Linked DNA regions of Candidatus Chlorohelix allophototropha. The protein of the gene in region 1 interacts with the protein of each later gene in a pairwise test. Links are inferred from orthologs where the notes say so. Each region holds a gene or a part of one and is shown on either strand. Other genes may lie near its edges. The genes, in order: serC and selB.

What was found.
Region 2: the proteins of serC (region 1) and selB interact in binary tests that used the Escherichia coli proteins (3 or more experiments, as listed by UniProt). The link is inferred for Candidatus Chlorohelix allophototropha from one-to-one orthologs.

Annotation. Positions count from the first base shown.
Region 1 is NZ_CP128399.1:2,744,582-2,750,909, reverse strand. What follows is about bases 1,358-4,195. They hold serC (3-phosphoserine/phosphohydroxythreonine transaminase), read left to right. Parts: upstream 1,358-2,139; coding sequence 2,140-3,252; downstream 3,253-4,195. Other genes in these bases: OZ401_RS12020 (isocitrate/isopropylmalate dehydrogenase family protein), read left to right, coding at 3,384-4,195; OZ401_RS12030 (SMI1/KNR4 family protein), read left to right, coding at 1,358-1,938. Also shown: OZ401_RS12040 (phytoene desaturase family protein), read right to left, coding at 1-311; OZ401_RS12035 (SDR family oxidoreductase), read left to right, coding at 420-1,244; more of OZ401_RS12030, read left to right, coding at 1,294-1,357; more of OZ401_RS12020, read left to right, coding at 4,196-4,391; OZ401_RS12015 (ATP-binding protein), read left to right, coding at 4,595-6,328. UniProt on the Escherichia coli protein: Catalyzes the reversible conversion of 3-phosphohydroxypyruvate to phosphoserine and of 3-hydroxy-2-oxo-4-phosphonooxybutanoate to phosphohydroxythreonine. Is involved in both pyridoxine and serine biosynthesis.
Region 2 is NZ_CP128399.1:19,503-25,911, reverse strand. The notes cover bases 2,021-4,939. They hold selB (selenocysteine-specific translation elongation factor), read right to left. Parts: upstream 4,464-4,939; coding sequence 2,577-4,463; downstream 2,021-2,576. Other genes in these bases: ispH (4-hydroxy-3-methylbut-2-enyl diphosphate reductase), read left to right, coding at 4,669-4,939; OZ401_RS00110 (NYN domain-containing protein), read right to left, coding at 2,071-2,580. In the rest of the region: OZ401_RS00120 (hypothetical protein), read right to left, coding at 32-379; OZ401_RS00115 (WD40 repeat domain-containing protein), read right to left, coding at 604-1,947; more of ispH, read left to right, coding at 4,940-5,556; OZ401_RS00095 (alpha/beta fold hydrolase), read right to left, coding at 5,614-6,409. UniProt on the Escherichia coli protein: Translation factor necessary for the incorporation of selenocysteine into proteins. It probably replaces EF-Tu for the insertion of selenocysteine directed by the UGA codon. SelB binds GTP and GDP.

The DNA.
Region 1 (6,328 bases):
GCGAGGCTATCGCTGGCATCAAAAATTGCTCCATCGGGGTAGAAATAGCGCGTGATAGGTTCTACCGGGACAAGTTCTACATAGTCTTTGAAATCACGTCCGGCTACTCTGAACAGGTCTTCATATACAAATGGCATGGTGATCAGTGAGGGACCCGTGTCCCAGCGATAGCCGCCTTTTTCTAGCAAGTTGAGCTTGCCGCCTACTTGCTCGTTTTTTTCAAAGATTTGAACTTTGTGCCCGGCTGCTGCCAATCTGATTGCGGTTGCCAAACCACCCATTCCTGCTCCGGCTATCGCTACTTGTGCCAATGTTTACTCCGTTCTGTGGTGTCACTTAGACCATTACGGGGATATAATAAGTCGAATTAGCTTATACTGCAAAGGTAACTGTATTTCTAAGAGGAGATAGCGCAAGGGATGCTACGTTCAATTTTTCGCGAGGGGCTTTTCGAAGGTCAGGTAATACTGGTATCGGGCGGTGGTAGCGGTATTGGACGCTCGATTGCTCGTGAACTGGCAGTATTAGGCGCGACAGTGATAATTTGCGGGCGCACTTTAGAAAAATTGGATACAGTAAAAGCGGAAATTGAAGCGGATGGCGGTAAAGCTCACTCTGCTGTATGCAATATTCGTGACGAAGAACGGGTTAAGCAATTGTTCGCGCAGACTCTGCAAAAGTGCGGGCGTTTGGATGCGCTGGTGAACAATGCAGGCGGGCAATTTCTTTCTCCTGCCGAAGCGATTAATGTTAAAGGTTGGAACGCCGTTATTGAAACCAACCTGACCGGAACTTTCTTTATGTGTAAGGCAGCACACCACGTTTGGATGAAAGAACACGGTGGCGCAATCGTCAATATTGTGGCAGATATGTGGCGTGGCTTTCCCAATATGGCGCACACTGGGGCGGCGCGGGCGGGTGTGGTGAACCTGACGCAAACGCTGGCGCTGGAATGGGCACACTATGCAATTCGCGTCAATGCGGTTGCGCCCGGCTTGATCAATTCCAGCGGCATGTCGAAATACCCCCCGGAGGTGCAAACGCTGATCCAGCAACTGCCCCGCGATATTCCGGCGCGGCGAATGGGTACTGAGCGCGAAGTTGCTGCCGCTGTCACCTTTTTGCTTTCGCCTGCCGCCGCCTTTATCTCCGGCGAGACTTTAAAAGTGGATGGCGCGGGTTCGCTCTATCGCTTACAAGGTTACGTAATCCCTGAGCATACGGCATGGGAGAGCTATGAGTGAGGCTTACTAGCTCTCATGGGCAGTTCAAAATTATTAACTGAGGCGCAACATGGGAAATAATCTTCAAAAATTGCTCGAATTTGGAAGCGATCCGCTCGGCGCGTATCTAATCGATTTCCCCGAAGATATTGCTCAGCAAGCCGGAACTTTAAGTGCCGAGTTTGCCGGGTTGTGTCTGCAAAAGAACGGCTTTTTTGCCTTTGAAAGTGCGCTACATGTTTTCCCGGTGGGCAATACCCTTCACACTTATAACTTGCAACGTTGGAATAGTGAAACACTCTGGCGAAGTGAGTACAGTGATATGGCAGAGGGCTTTCTTTTTTTCGCGCAGGATGCTTTCGGCGAGCAATTTGGTTTAAAAGATGGCTACGTCTGGCGTTTTAATCCCGAAACGGGCGATAGTGTACAAATATCTTCCAGCTTGGAAGAGTGGGCGGGCTTGCTACTCAGTGACTACGAATATGAAACCGGGTATATCTTTGCACACGAATGGCAGAATAGAAAAGGACGTTTGCTGGCAGACCACCGTATCTTACCTCTAGTTCCATTCGTGGCGGGGGGTAAGTACGAGCTTACGAATTTTTACAGCGAGAATATGGTGGCAGGAATGAAATCACGCGCTAATTTGGCACGACAAATCCGCGACTTGCCTAACGGTAGCCCCATTCAAATAAAATTTCTCGAAGGTAACTAACCCCTGTATTTTTCAAATAAAACAAAATCACTGCACAATCTGAATAATATTAGCGGTATCGTAGCTGCAAAACTTGCAGTTTAAAAACTATGCGAAAATTATCACAAAACGCTAATCTTACCAGAAATTCCACACCCAACGCTGTGTTATAATGTCGCAAAGCCGGAATTTGCTATTATTTTACTAAATGAGGTCAAAAAAATGACACAGACCGTAAAAGAAACTAAGGTTGAGCGCATCTATAACTTTTCTGCAGGTCCTGCGGTATTGCCGTTGGAAGTGTTGGAGCAAGTTCAGCGTGATCTGCTTTCCTACCCCGGAGCAGGTATGTCTGTAATGGAAATGAGCCATCGCAGCGCACCTTTTGAGGGAATCATCCATACTGCCGAAGCAGATTTGCGCACCTTACTGAATATCCCCGCTAACTATAAGGTGTTGTATTTGCAAGGTGGCGCAAGCTTGCAATTTTCTATGATTCCTATGAATTTTTTGCCTGCCGGAGCAGAAGCCTCCTATATTATTAGCGGCGTTTGGGCGCAAACCGCTTACAAAGAGGCGCTAAAACTCGGCAAAGCGCGGGTTGCTGCCAGCACCGAATCCGAGAATTTTACCCGTGTACCTACCCAGAACGAAATTCAGATTGACCCACAAGATGCTTATGCACATTTCACTTCAAATAATACTATCTACGGAACACAATCCCTTGTAGAACCAGAAGTAGGCGACGTTTCGTTGCTGTGTGATGCTTCCTCGGATATTTTGAGTCGCCCGCTTGATATCACCAAATATGCAATGCTTTACGGTGGTGCGCAGAAAAATGCCGGTATCGCGGGGACAACCCTTGTGATTGTGCGCGAAGACCTGTTAGCGCGAGTACCAAAGAATCTGCCCTCAATGCTGGATTATCGCTTGATGGCAGAAAAAGAATCGCTGTTTAATACCCCTTCCGCTTTTGCAATTTATGTGAACGGTTTGGTGGTGAAATGGCTATTGAGCATCGGTGGCTTGCCCGAAATCGAGCGACGCAATCAGGAAAAAGCGGCTTTATTATACGCAGCGATTGATGCCAGCGGCGGGTTCTATCGAGGTCACTCACAACTGACTAGCCGCTCGTTAATGAATGTCACTTTCCGATTACCCAGCGAAGAGCTTGAGAAGAAATTTGTTAAAGAATCTACCGCTATCGGGCTGGACGGCTTGAAAGGGCATCGTTCGGTGGGAGGCTTGCGCGCCTCGATTTATAACGCTTTCCCTAAAGAAGGGGTTGAAGCGCTGGTAGCCTTTATGAAAGATTTTCAGGCTAAAAACGGCTAAAGCTAACTAATCCGGCGGTATCATAACACAGCCGCCGGGTGAGTCCTTTTCGCGAGGAACTCCAGTTGGGTAGTTTGCGCTGGAGGCGGTATAGAAAGCCATCAATTAAATTTGGAGCATGTTAACCACCAATGAGTCATAACATTTTGATACTCAAGGGCGATGGAATCGGACCAGAAGTAGTCGATGTCGCCGTGGCTATTTTGCAACACATGGGGCTAGACCTCAATTTTAGCGAGGCAAAGGCAGGTTACGCCTGTTTTCAAGAGGTGGGCGACCCTATTCCACAAACGACTATTGACGCTGCCCGCGCTGCCGATGCTACCATTTTCGGCGCAGTTACTACTCCTCCCGACATCCCGAACTATCGCAGTGCGGTGGTAACTCTCCGCCGTGAACTCGACCTTTATGCCAACTTACGCCCCGTTCATTCACTTGGTTTGACGGGTGGGCATTACCGAGAGGGGTTGGATTTTTATGTGGTGCGTGAAAACACCGAAGGTTTATATATCGGTCAGGAAGAAGATTTCGGAGATTACGCCGTCGCCAAACGTCTTATCACTAAAAAAGGTAGTGAGCGTATCGTTCGTTACGCTTACGAACTGGCACGTCACACCGGTAAACGCAAAGTGACAGTAGTGCATAAAGCAAACATTTTGCGGCTAACCGATGGTCTTTTCCGCCGAACCGCCTTAGCCGTAGCTAAAGAATACGATGAACAATACGGGATTGAGGTTCAGGAACTGCTGGTGGATACAATGGCGATGCGCCTGATAAAAGACCCGCAGAACTTTGAAGTTATTGTTACCACTAACCTGTTCGGCGATATTCTATCGGATGAAGCGGCTGAACTGGTAGGCGGTCTGGGCGTAGCTGCCAGCGGTAACATCGGTGAACACGGAGCAATCTTTGAACCGGTTCACGGCAGCGCCCCCGACATTGCGGGTAAGGGCGTAGCCAATCCGTTTGCCACATTGCTGGCAACAGTGATGATGCTGCAACATATCGGTGAAAATGCTGCTGCCCAACGCTTGCAATCTGCCGTGGCGGCAACCATTCGACAGGGAGTGTTAACCCCTGATCTGGGAGGTACTGCCAATACTGCCCGTGTTAAAGAGCAGATTATTTCCAATCTCTGAAAATCAGCGCTTTACTTATCGGTAAATGCTGTCTGAATACCATTAGACCTAGATAAAAAAGAATTGTATAAGTTTCAGGGTGTGTTTTTGCCAATACACGCCCTTTTTATTATAATAATAAAATTATTGTAGCAATTTGATGAATTTCTGAGTGCCTTTCTATTTTAAGATATTTAAAAAACAGTTATACTAAGGTTAGATTTATGATAGATAAAAAACTTCACGAAAGAGAGCAAATTGGCATGCACGAGTCTGATAAAAAGACGGAGCAGTCTCTACGTGTTGAAGCAGTATTGGCGATGGCGTTGTCGTTTCCGGATGGCTTATTAGTAGCAGACCGGGTTGATGAAGTGCTTTTCACCAATCTGAAGGCATGCGATATGCTGGGTTATCCTGCCAGCCAATTAATCGGGCAGCCTTTCCAGAATGCGCTTGAAAAAATATTATTGCGTGCGCGCGAACCAAAACAGCTTTATAACCTGTTACTCAACACCCGCCCGGAACAACCAGTTATTCTTGATGTCTCATTAGTGGTGCCGACTCCGGTTGGGGCTGAACCGATGGCAGATGCCCATGCTCGGTTCGTTCTGTTTTCAGTTCGCGATAAAGATGGGGCTTGGCTTGGGCGCGGTTTGATGCTGCAAGACGGTCGCTACGAACCCCCGGCAGATCAGATTAAAAACGAGTTTATGGCAGTGGTATCGCACGAGTTGCGCACACCTCTCAGCGCAATTCAAGGTTTCAGCGAATTGTTACTCACTCAAGATGCTCCTCCCGAACGCCAACGCATGTGGCTGGAAATGATAAATCGCGAAAGTGTACGTCTATCCGGTTTGATTGAGGATATGCTTAGTCTTGCTCATATCGAAAGTGGGCGTATTGATTTGCGACTCGAACGGGTTGATCTTGAAATGGTCATCCGTCAGGTAGTTGAGATTTTGCGAGTCGGTAGCAGCCGCCACAACTTCAAAATTGAAATTGAATCGAATCTTCCGGCTGCCCGCACCGACCGCGATAAGTTAATTCAAATATTGAACAACATTATTGGCAACGCCATCAAATATTCCTCTAAAGGCGGCAACATTACCATTCGGGTTAATGTCAGCCCTACCAATTCTGAACTTATTCAAATCAGTATCAGTGATCAGGGCGTAGGTATTCCTGAAGGTGATCAGACCCATATTTTTGAGAAATACTATCGGGTTCGTAATGGTTCAACCCGTGAGGTAAAAGGCATTGGGCTAGGTCTTGCCATTACCCGCAATCTGGTCGAATTGATGGGCGGTCGCATTTGGGCGGAGAGCAAACTAGGGTTAGGTACTACCTTCTTCTTCACTGTCCCGGTTCACATCTTCCCCAACCGCGAAATCAAAATTTTCAAGGATATATTGCTCAAGTCCTTGCTAGTTCAGGGTAAAGATACAACTGAAGCCGAGCTTTATCTGGATTACCTGCAACGTACCCTACCCTCAAACCAATTGGATGATGTGCTACGTGATACCCTCTACGAAGTGGGTGAACTATGGCATCAGGGAAAAATTGGAATTGGTGATGAGCATCTCGCGGTTGGTGTTATCCGCGACTTTCTGGCACGCGCTAAAACCACCGCCGTTCCCTCTAGCGGACTAAGGGTTATGGTCGGAACGGTGTCTGGAGAAGAGCATATGGTGGGGCTGACAATGGTGGCAAACGCTTTTACGCGGGCTGGGTGGCAAACTACCAATCTAGGCGCAAATGTGCCTGTGTCTGCTTTTATCACTACTATTGAGCAAAGCAAACCTGATTTGCTATTACTTAGTATTTCGCTTCGACAGCATCTTGTCGAAATAAAGCGCGTGGTACAGGAAGTGCGAGAGGCTTACCCTGACATGCTAATCGGGGTGGGTGGTCGTTTGTTCACCGATCTGCCTGATTTAGCGGCGCAACTCGGCGTGGAC
Region 2 (6,409 bases), 2.7 Mb from region 1 along the record:
CTCAGGTTTTAAGGCTTAATCTTGAGATTGATTAAACCTCTTCTTCCTCATAATCCAGAAGTGAGTCTTCGGTACTATCTGCTTCGAATTCCTCTTCGAGAAATTCATCATTGAAAAAGCCAACTTCTTGACCTTGGTAAACCCAAACATTAAGGTCATCTCGTTTGACGGTTGCAGTAACCACCAAACGTTCATCAATTTCTTCAATTATGTGGGCAACTTCGTTTTCAGGCAAGGGCACTTCCAGTACTACTGTAGCGTACACATTTTCACTGGCGTAATGCAAATCTACCCGACCGATGCGCTGATTATTTTCGAGAATGAGGAAACCCTCGCTGCTGCTGGTGCGAAACTGCCGTTGAAAGTTAAGACCTTGCAATTTTCTGTTTCCTTCCGCAATACCAGACATAGGACTGAGAGTTAGTACAGTGGTCTATCCCAAACAAAACTGAAATTTATATTAGCACGATAGCATGACCATGTCAACGCAAAAATTGTGTTTATAGCGTTGGGTTCAAGCGCGACTGAGATTTGCTCAAAACAAAAAGTAGGTTAATTTGAGCCGATTTTATAGTCAGTATTACACTTTCTCATAAATGTGGTTTAGCGAAGTTGCCATATGCTGAGCCTATCGAGAGTGCTATAGGAAATTTTACCAGCGCGAGAAAAATCAAGGCTATCTATGCTATTACGTGCTTGACCGAACTCACGTACCAATTGCCCGTTAGACATGTCCCATAGCTGTAAAGAAAAATTGTTGTTGGTTTGAGAACCGACACCAAACAACAGGAAACGGCTGTCAGGTGAAAATGTAGTGATATTAGAATTTGATGGATAGGAATTTAGCTTGTAGAGTTGCGCACCGTCTGATAAACGTCTCACTAAAATATACTGGTCTGTCCATTGGTTACCTTGATAACTGGAGGCAAACATTTTACCGTCCGGCGAGATAACCAAATTACTATTATTAATACTGGGCAGGCTCTTTTCAATTGTCCAATTCGATGTATTCCAAAATTGCAGTTGGTTACTGCTTATGAAAACCAGCAAACCATTAGGGGCAAAAGTAAAACCTCCATTTTTGGGAAATTCTCTAACCACTTGCCAGTCGGTTACATTCCAGACTTTAATCCCTGTTTCGTAATAACCTGCTGCCATCAAAGTGCCATCAGGTGAAAATTCTACGTTCTCAGCCGGCATATCCAGCTTTTTTAGCGGTGCGCCGTCACTTACCTGCCACAAACGTACGGTTTCCCTCGAACCGCTCGCCAGCATTTTCCCATCTGGTGAAAATGCTACTGTCCTGATCAGGTCAGTATGACCTTTCAATTCGCGTACAGTATTACCATTTTTTGTACTTAAAAGACTCAAGTAACCATTTTCAAGCCCGCCTGCCGCAAGCAATTGACTGTCCGGCGAAAACTTGAGAACATACATAGAAGTGTTAGTATTTATTTCCACAAGACAGCCGCTGTAACCAAAAAGCTTGTCCGACCACCCGCATGTATGTAGTCCCAGTCCGGTTAACCCTACTCCTATAAGGGATAGGGTAATCGCTATAATACCGAGGTGAAGCATTAAAGGGGTATCACGCAGGGGTAAGCTTTGGGCATCCGGGTCGGGAGCGCGAAATAACAGCGCCCGAACAGGCGGGTTATAACCGGGAAGTGGTTTTCTGGCAAAAAGGCATTGGGCAATACGCCATAATGGAAAAAAGTAAATAAAGGTAGCGCTCCACCAAATAAAAAAATCTATATGAGTATCTAAACTAAAGTAAAGATTGTTAATCAAAAAAGCACAAATACCAAGTAGCAAAAAGAGTACTATGTAAGAAAGAGTGTTCAGGAAATTGTTTCGACTAAAAGGGCGATATCGCGTGCTTGAAGAAGTCCACCCTGTGAGCAAGATAACTGTAATCGGGTAGCCCCACTGTTGCAGAATTTCCATAATCTTACTCTTTAATTTAGTTGCTTAAAATACTAAATAAACGCAATATAACTTTATGCTGTCAATATAAAATATTGATTAAACTAATTAGTCTGTAGTTCTAATCACAGGAGTTGAAAGGCTCTACCAGTAGAGGTCGTTATCTGAACCGCGCTTTTTACGGGGGGAGCGTTTGGATTGTCCTTTCTTGCGGGTGGATTTGTTCCAACCTGAATCTTCGCTATCGTCATCTTTTTTCGTGGAGTTTGAGGGAGAAACAGGGCGGCGTTTCATCATGCCAGGAGTTGCCCCGCTCAAGCCAACGGTTGAGCGCAAATCGCTATCACGGGTAATGACTCGAACTTGAGCAGATTGCGGGTGAGCAGCCACCATACGTTTGATTACATCGTCCGCCGACTCGCCCAATTTACTGTAGATAACGGTGATGCGCCCCTTCCGCTCAACCGTTTCGCGTTCTTTTCCATCGAGATGCCCATCAAATACAATCGTGATGCTGGTAGCTTTTTTAAGTCCGGCAGCGCTATTCACCCGCTTTATCACAGCCTCGCGAGCAAATTCCAGTCCCGCTTTCTGGTACAACGCCAGTTCAGGGTCAGTCTTCATCAGGTTGTAGCCGTCCACAAATACTATCATTTACGGCGTACCCGCTCATCACCCACACGTTGGGTTAGTTTAATTTCGTCCAGATGCTCCAACAAGCTTTGTACATATTTGCGACTGTTGCCAAACATATCGCGCACCTCCGCCAGTGTAATTTTACCCTGCTCGTCCAGACGTTTTAGAATCAGCGAAACCATAGTCTCATAAGCCTCATTGATAAAATATAGCGAGTCGGATACTTTTTTTATTCGCCCATCATCAACCAACGCGGCAACAATATTCAAGTCGGTGCCTAGCTCAGAAATACTTGGTGGTGAATAGGGGTTTTGTCGGAACGCTGCCAGCAGAGTATCTACTTGCTTTTGCTGCGCCGGGTTGAATTGCACTGCGAATCCGGGCAAACTCAAAGCCATTCCGCCACCACCCTTGCCTTCGCTCTCTATTAGTACTTGCTCTGAAAGTAAGCGTGCCAGCAACAGGTTAAAGATTTTGGGGCTGCCGATTGCCAGTTTGCTTTTCAGTTCTTCGCGCCCCATGCCGCGTTTGAGCGGAAACTGGGCGTGAAATTGGCGCAGCAACGCTACGCTTTTATCGGCGATTCTTTGCCACGCGGCAAGCCCGGTATAAAAAGCATCACCCAAAATCAGCGTGCTATTTTGCGCCACCAGTTGCTCCAATGCCTCTTGAAGGATTGGACTTGGCAATTTGGTAGCCTCTGACAAGGCTTTAAGGTCGCGAGGCAAGCCAGAATCGCTGTTGAGAGTTTGCAGCAACACTTCGGCGGGTGTGCCTTTCTCCAACGTTTGTAGAGTCTGGATTACCTGTGCCTGAAAACGCTTGTGTCGGCGTGGCTGCGGGTCAATCACGATACCACCGCCAACCGTTTGACTGGGTGAAGGAAGCCGTAGAATAAAACGATCATTTTTTGCCAGCGCCAACGGTTCGCTCAAACGCAATTGCAGCAAGCCCTCCTCACCGGGCAGGATTTTTTCTTTATCAAGAATGGTGATTCCGGCAGTAGCTTCCACCGCGCCACTGAAAAAATCAAAGCGGCTGTTCTGGGTAATTTCTACGGGCGAATCGGGTAGCAAGTGCAAGCGCACATCCACTAGGTCGGTGGCATGCAACCAACCCGGAACAGTCAATACCATGCCACGCTGTAGGTCGCTCACTTCTAATCCGGTCAGGTTCACCGCTACGCGATTACCGGGGGCGGCGATTTCAGCTTTGGTTTTGTGCATCTGCAAACCGCGCACCCGGCTTTTCAGGTTTCCCGGCATAAGCTCAACTTCTTGCCCTACTCGTAGGCTGCCTTCTATCAACGTTCCGGTAACTACCGTCCCGAAGCCTGTCACGCTGAAAACACGATCAATGGGTAGGCGAGGCTTGCCGATATCAGGACGAAGGGTAGTATTTTGCAAAATTTCTTCCAGTATCGCCACCAGTTCTTTAAGCCCCTGCCCGGTTCGCGCCGATACGGGTACGATAGGGGCGTTTGCCAGCACACTCCCGGCGAGTTTCGCTTTCACCTCGTCCGTTACCAGTTCAAGCCATTCCTCATCCACCATATCGCGCTTGGTCAATGCCACTAAACCGCGCTCAACTTGTAGCAGATTGAGGATAGCAAGGTGTTCTTCGGTTTGGGGCATAATACCTTCGTCAGCCGCAATCACTAAAAGCGCCGCATCAAAACCGCCCACCCCCGCCAGCATGTTCTTGATAAAGCGTTCATGACCCGGCACATCTACGATGCTAATTTCATTGCCACTCGGTAGCTTTAGCCAAGCAAAGCCCAAATCTATGGTCATTTCACGGCGTTTTTCCTCTTCCAGCCTGTCGGGGTCAATGCCCGTCAGCGCCTTAACCAGTGTGCTTTTGCCGTGATCTACATGTCCTGCCGTACCTACCACGTACACTTGCGCAATCCCCCTTTGCTTATAACACCCGAAAAGCTTAACGCAAATTGGCTTTCCGGGCAAACCATTATACCCCTAACCTTGCCGTAACTTTTACGTATAGTATGAGACAAAAGGAGTCGAAGAAAAGCGCGCTTCTGCTATAATATACAAAGGTTTAAAAGTGAGCCAGCACTTGCTTAGGAGAAAAGGATTAGTTAGAAGTATGGAAATAAAAACGGCAAAAGAAATGGGTTTCTGCTTTGGGGTGCGTAAAGCGATAGAATTGGTGGAAAAAGAAGCCAAAACCCGCGTAAACGCTAATATCACCACCTACGGCGCAGTAGTACATAACCCGGTAGTGGTGGATAGGTTGCTGGAGTTGGGCGTAAAGTACACCGAGCGCGACATGCAGGAAATATCCGGTGGAACGATTGCCTTTACCGCGCATGGCGTTGCGCCCGAAGTTATCGAAGCAGCTCGCCAAAAAGGGCTGGAAGTGCTGGATGCTACTTGCCCGCTGGTTACGCTTATTCAACAATCCGCTATGGAAATGGTCAAGGAAGGCTATTTCGTTTTTGTTTACGGAGATCGCAACCATCCTGAAGTAATCAGCATTCTGGCTTGGGCTGGAAAAAATGCGCTTGCCACCAAAGATTTTAACGAGGTTAAAGACATACGCCCACCCAAGCGCATCGGCATCCTCTGCCAAAGTACCACCATCCTGAAAGAGTTTAAGGAATTTGTCTTAAAGGTGAATGAGCATTTTCTTGGCAAAACAAAGGAAATCAAGGTGCATAATACCATCTGCGCCCCAACCACTCGCCTGCAAAGCAACGCGGAAGAACTGTCGCAAGAATGCCAAGTCATGGTGGTAATCGGCGGCAAAAAGAGCGCTAATACCCAACATCTCGCCGACCTGTGCCACGAAAACGGCGCGATTACCTATAAAATCGAGCGTGCCGATGAAATAGACCCGGCGTGGTTTGAAGGGGTCGAAAGCGTGGGCGTAACTGCCGGAGCCAGCACCCCCGATGAAAGCATCGAAGAAGTGGTCGCTGCCTTACGGGCTATTGATTTGAAACAGCAAATGAACAGCAAAACTGCGGTATAAATCGGCTGAAATCAGGCGCTCCCAACGGCACTATAAACCGAGGGAGCGCCTTTTTAATTAGCGAAGAACTTTGAGAAATTCAAGCGTGCGGGGCAACACCAGTTCGGGGAACTCGCGCTGCGGGTAATGCCCTGAATCGTTCAATACTACCACCTGTGCTTGCTTGATTTCCTGCTGAACCAGTTTTGCTTCCGCTTCAGGCGATTTGAAGTCAGGGTCTTTACTACCGAAAAAAATCAAGGCAGGAACATTGATATTACCGATAATATCATCAATACGCTTCGCTCTAGTCATGCCCGCAATGCTTTTGAGCGCACCCGGCAAAGCTGTTTGTTCTTTTATATGCGCCAGATAGTTATCATCAACTTTGCGAGTCGGATAAAGCGATTTGAAATAAGATAGCCACAAGCCTTTGCCGATTCCCGGTGTACCGATAAGAGTAGCTACCAGCAAGGTCATCAGGCGCGGTCCGGTGTGCATAATCGGGTTGAACATTATCAGCCCTGCCACTCTTTCAGGATAATGCACCGCGAAATATCCCGCCGATGCACCCGATACTGAACATGCTACCAAAACCACTTTATCAATCTTTTCTGCGTCCAGAATAGCTTTTATATCGCTCGCCAGCGTGGGAATATCATGTTTTTTGAACTTCCCGCGCGATTTGCCCATCCCGCGCAGGTCGGTAGTTATCACCTGATAACCCTGTTCCACCAAGTCTGGCGCAAATTTTTCATATTCGCGGCGAGTATCACCCAGACTGGGAAGGCAAAGTACCGCCATTCCAGCGCCTGCAATATCATAGGAAAGCTCGCCACCCTCTATCTTGATGCTTTTTTCAAATACTCTATTC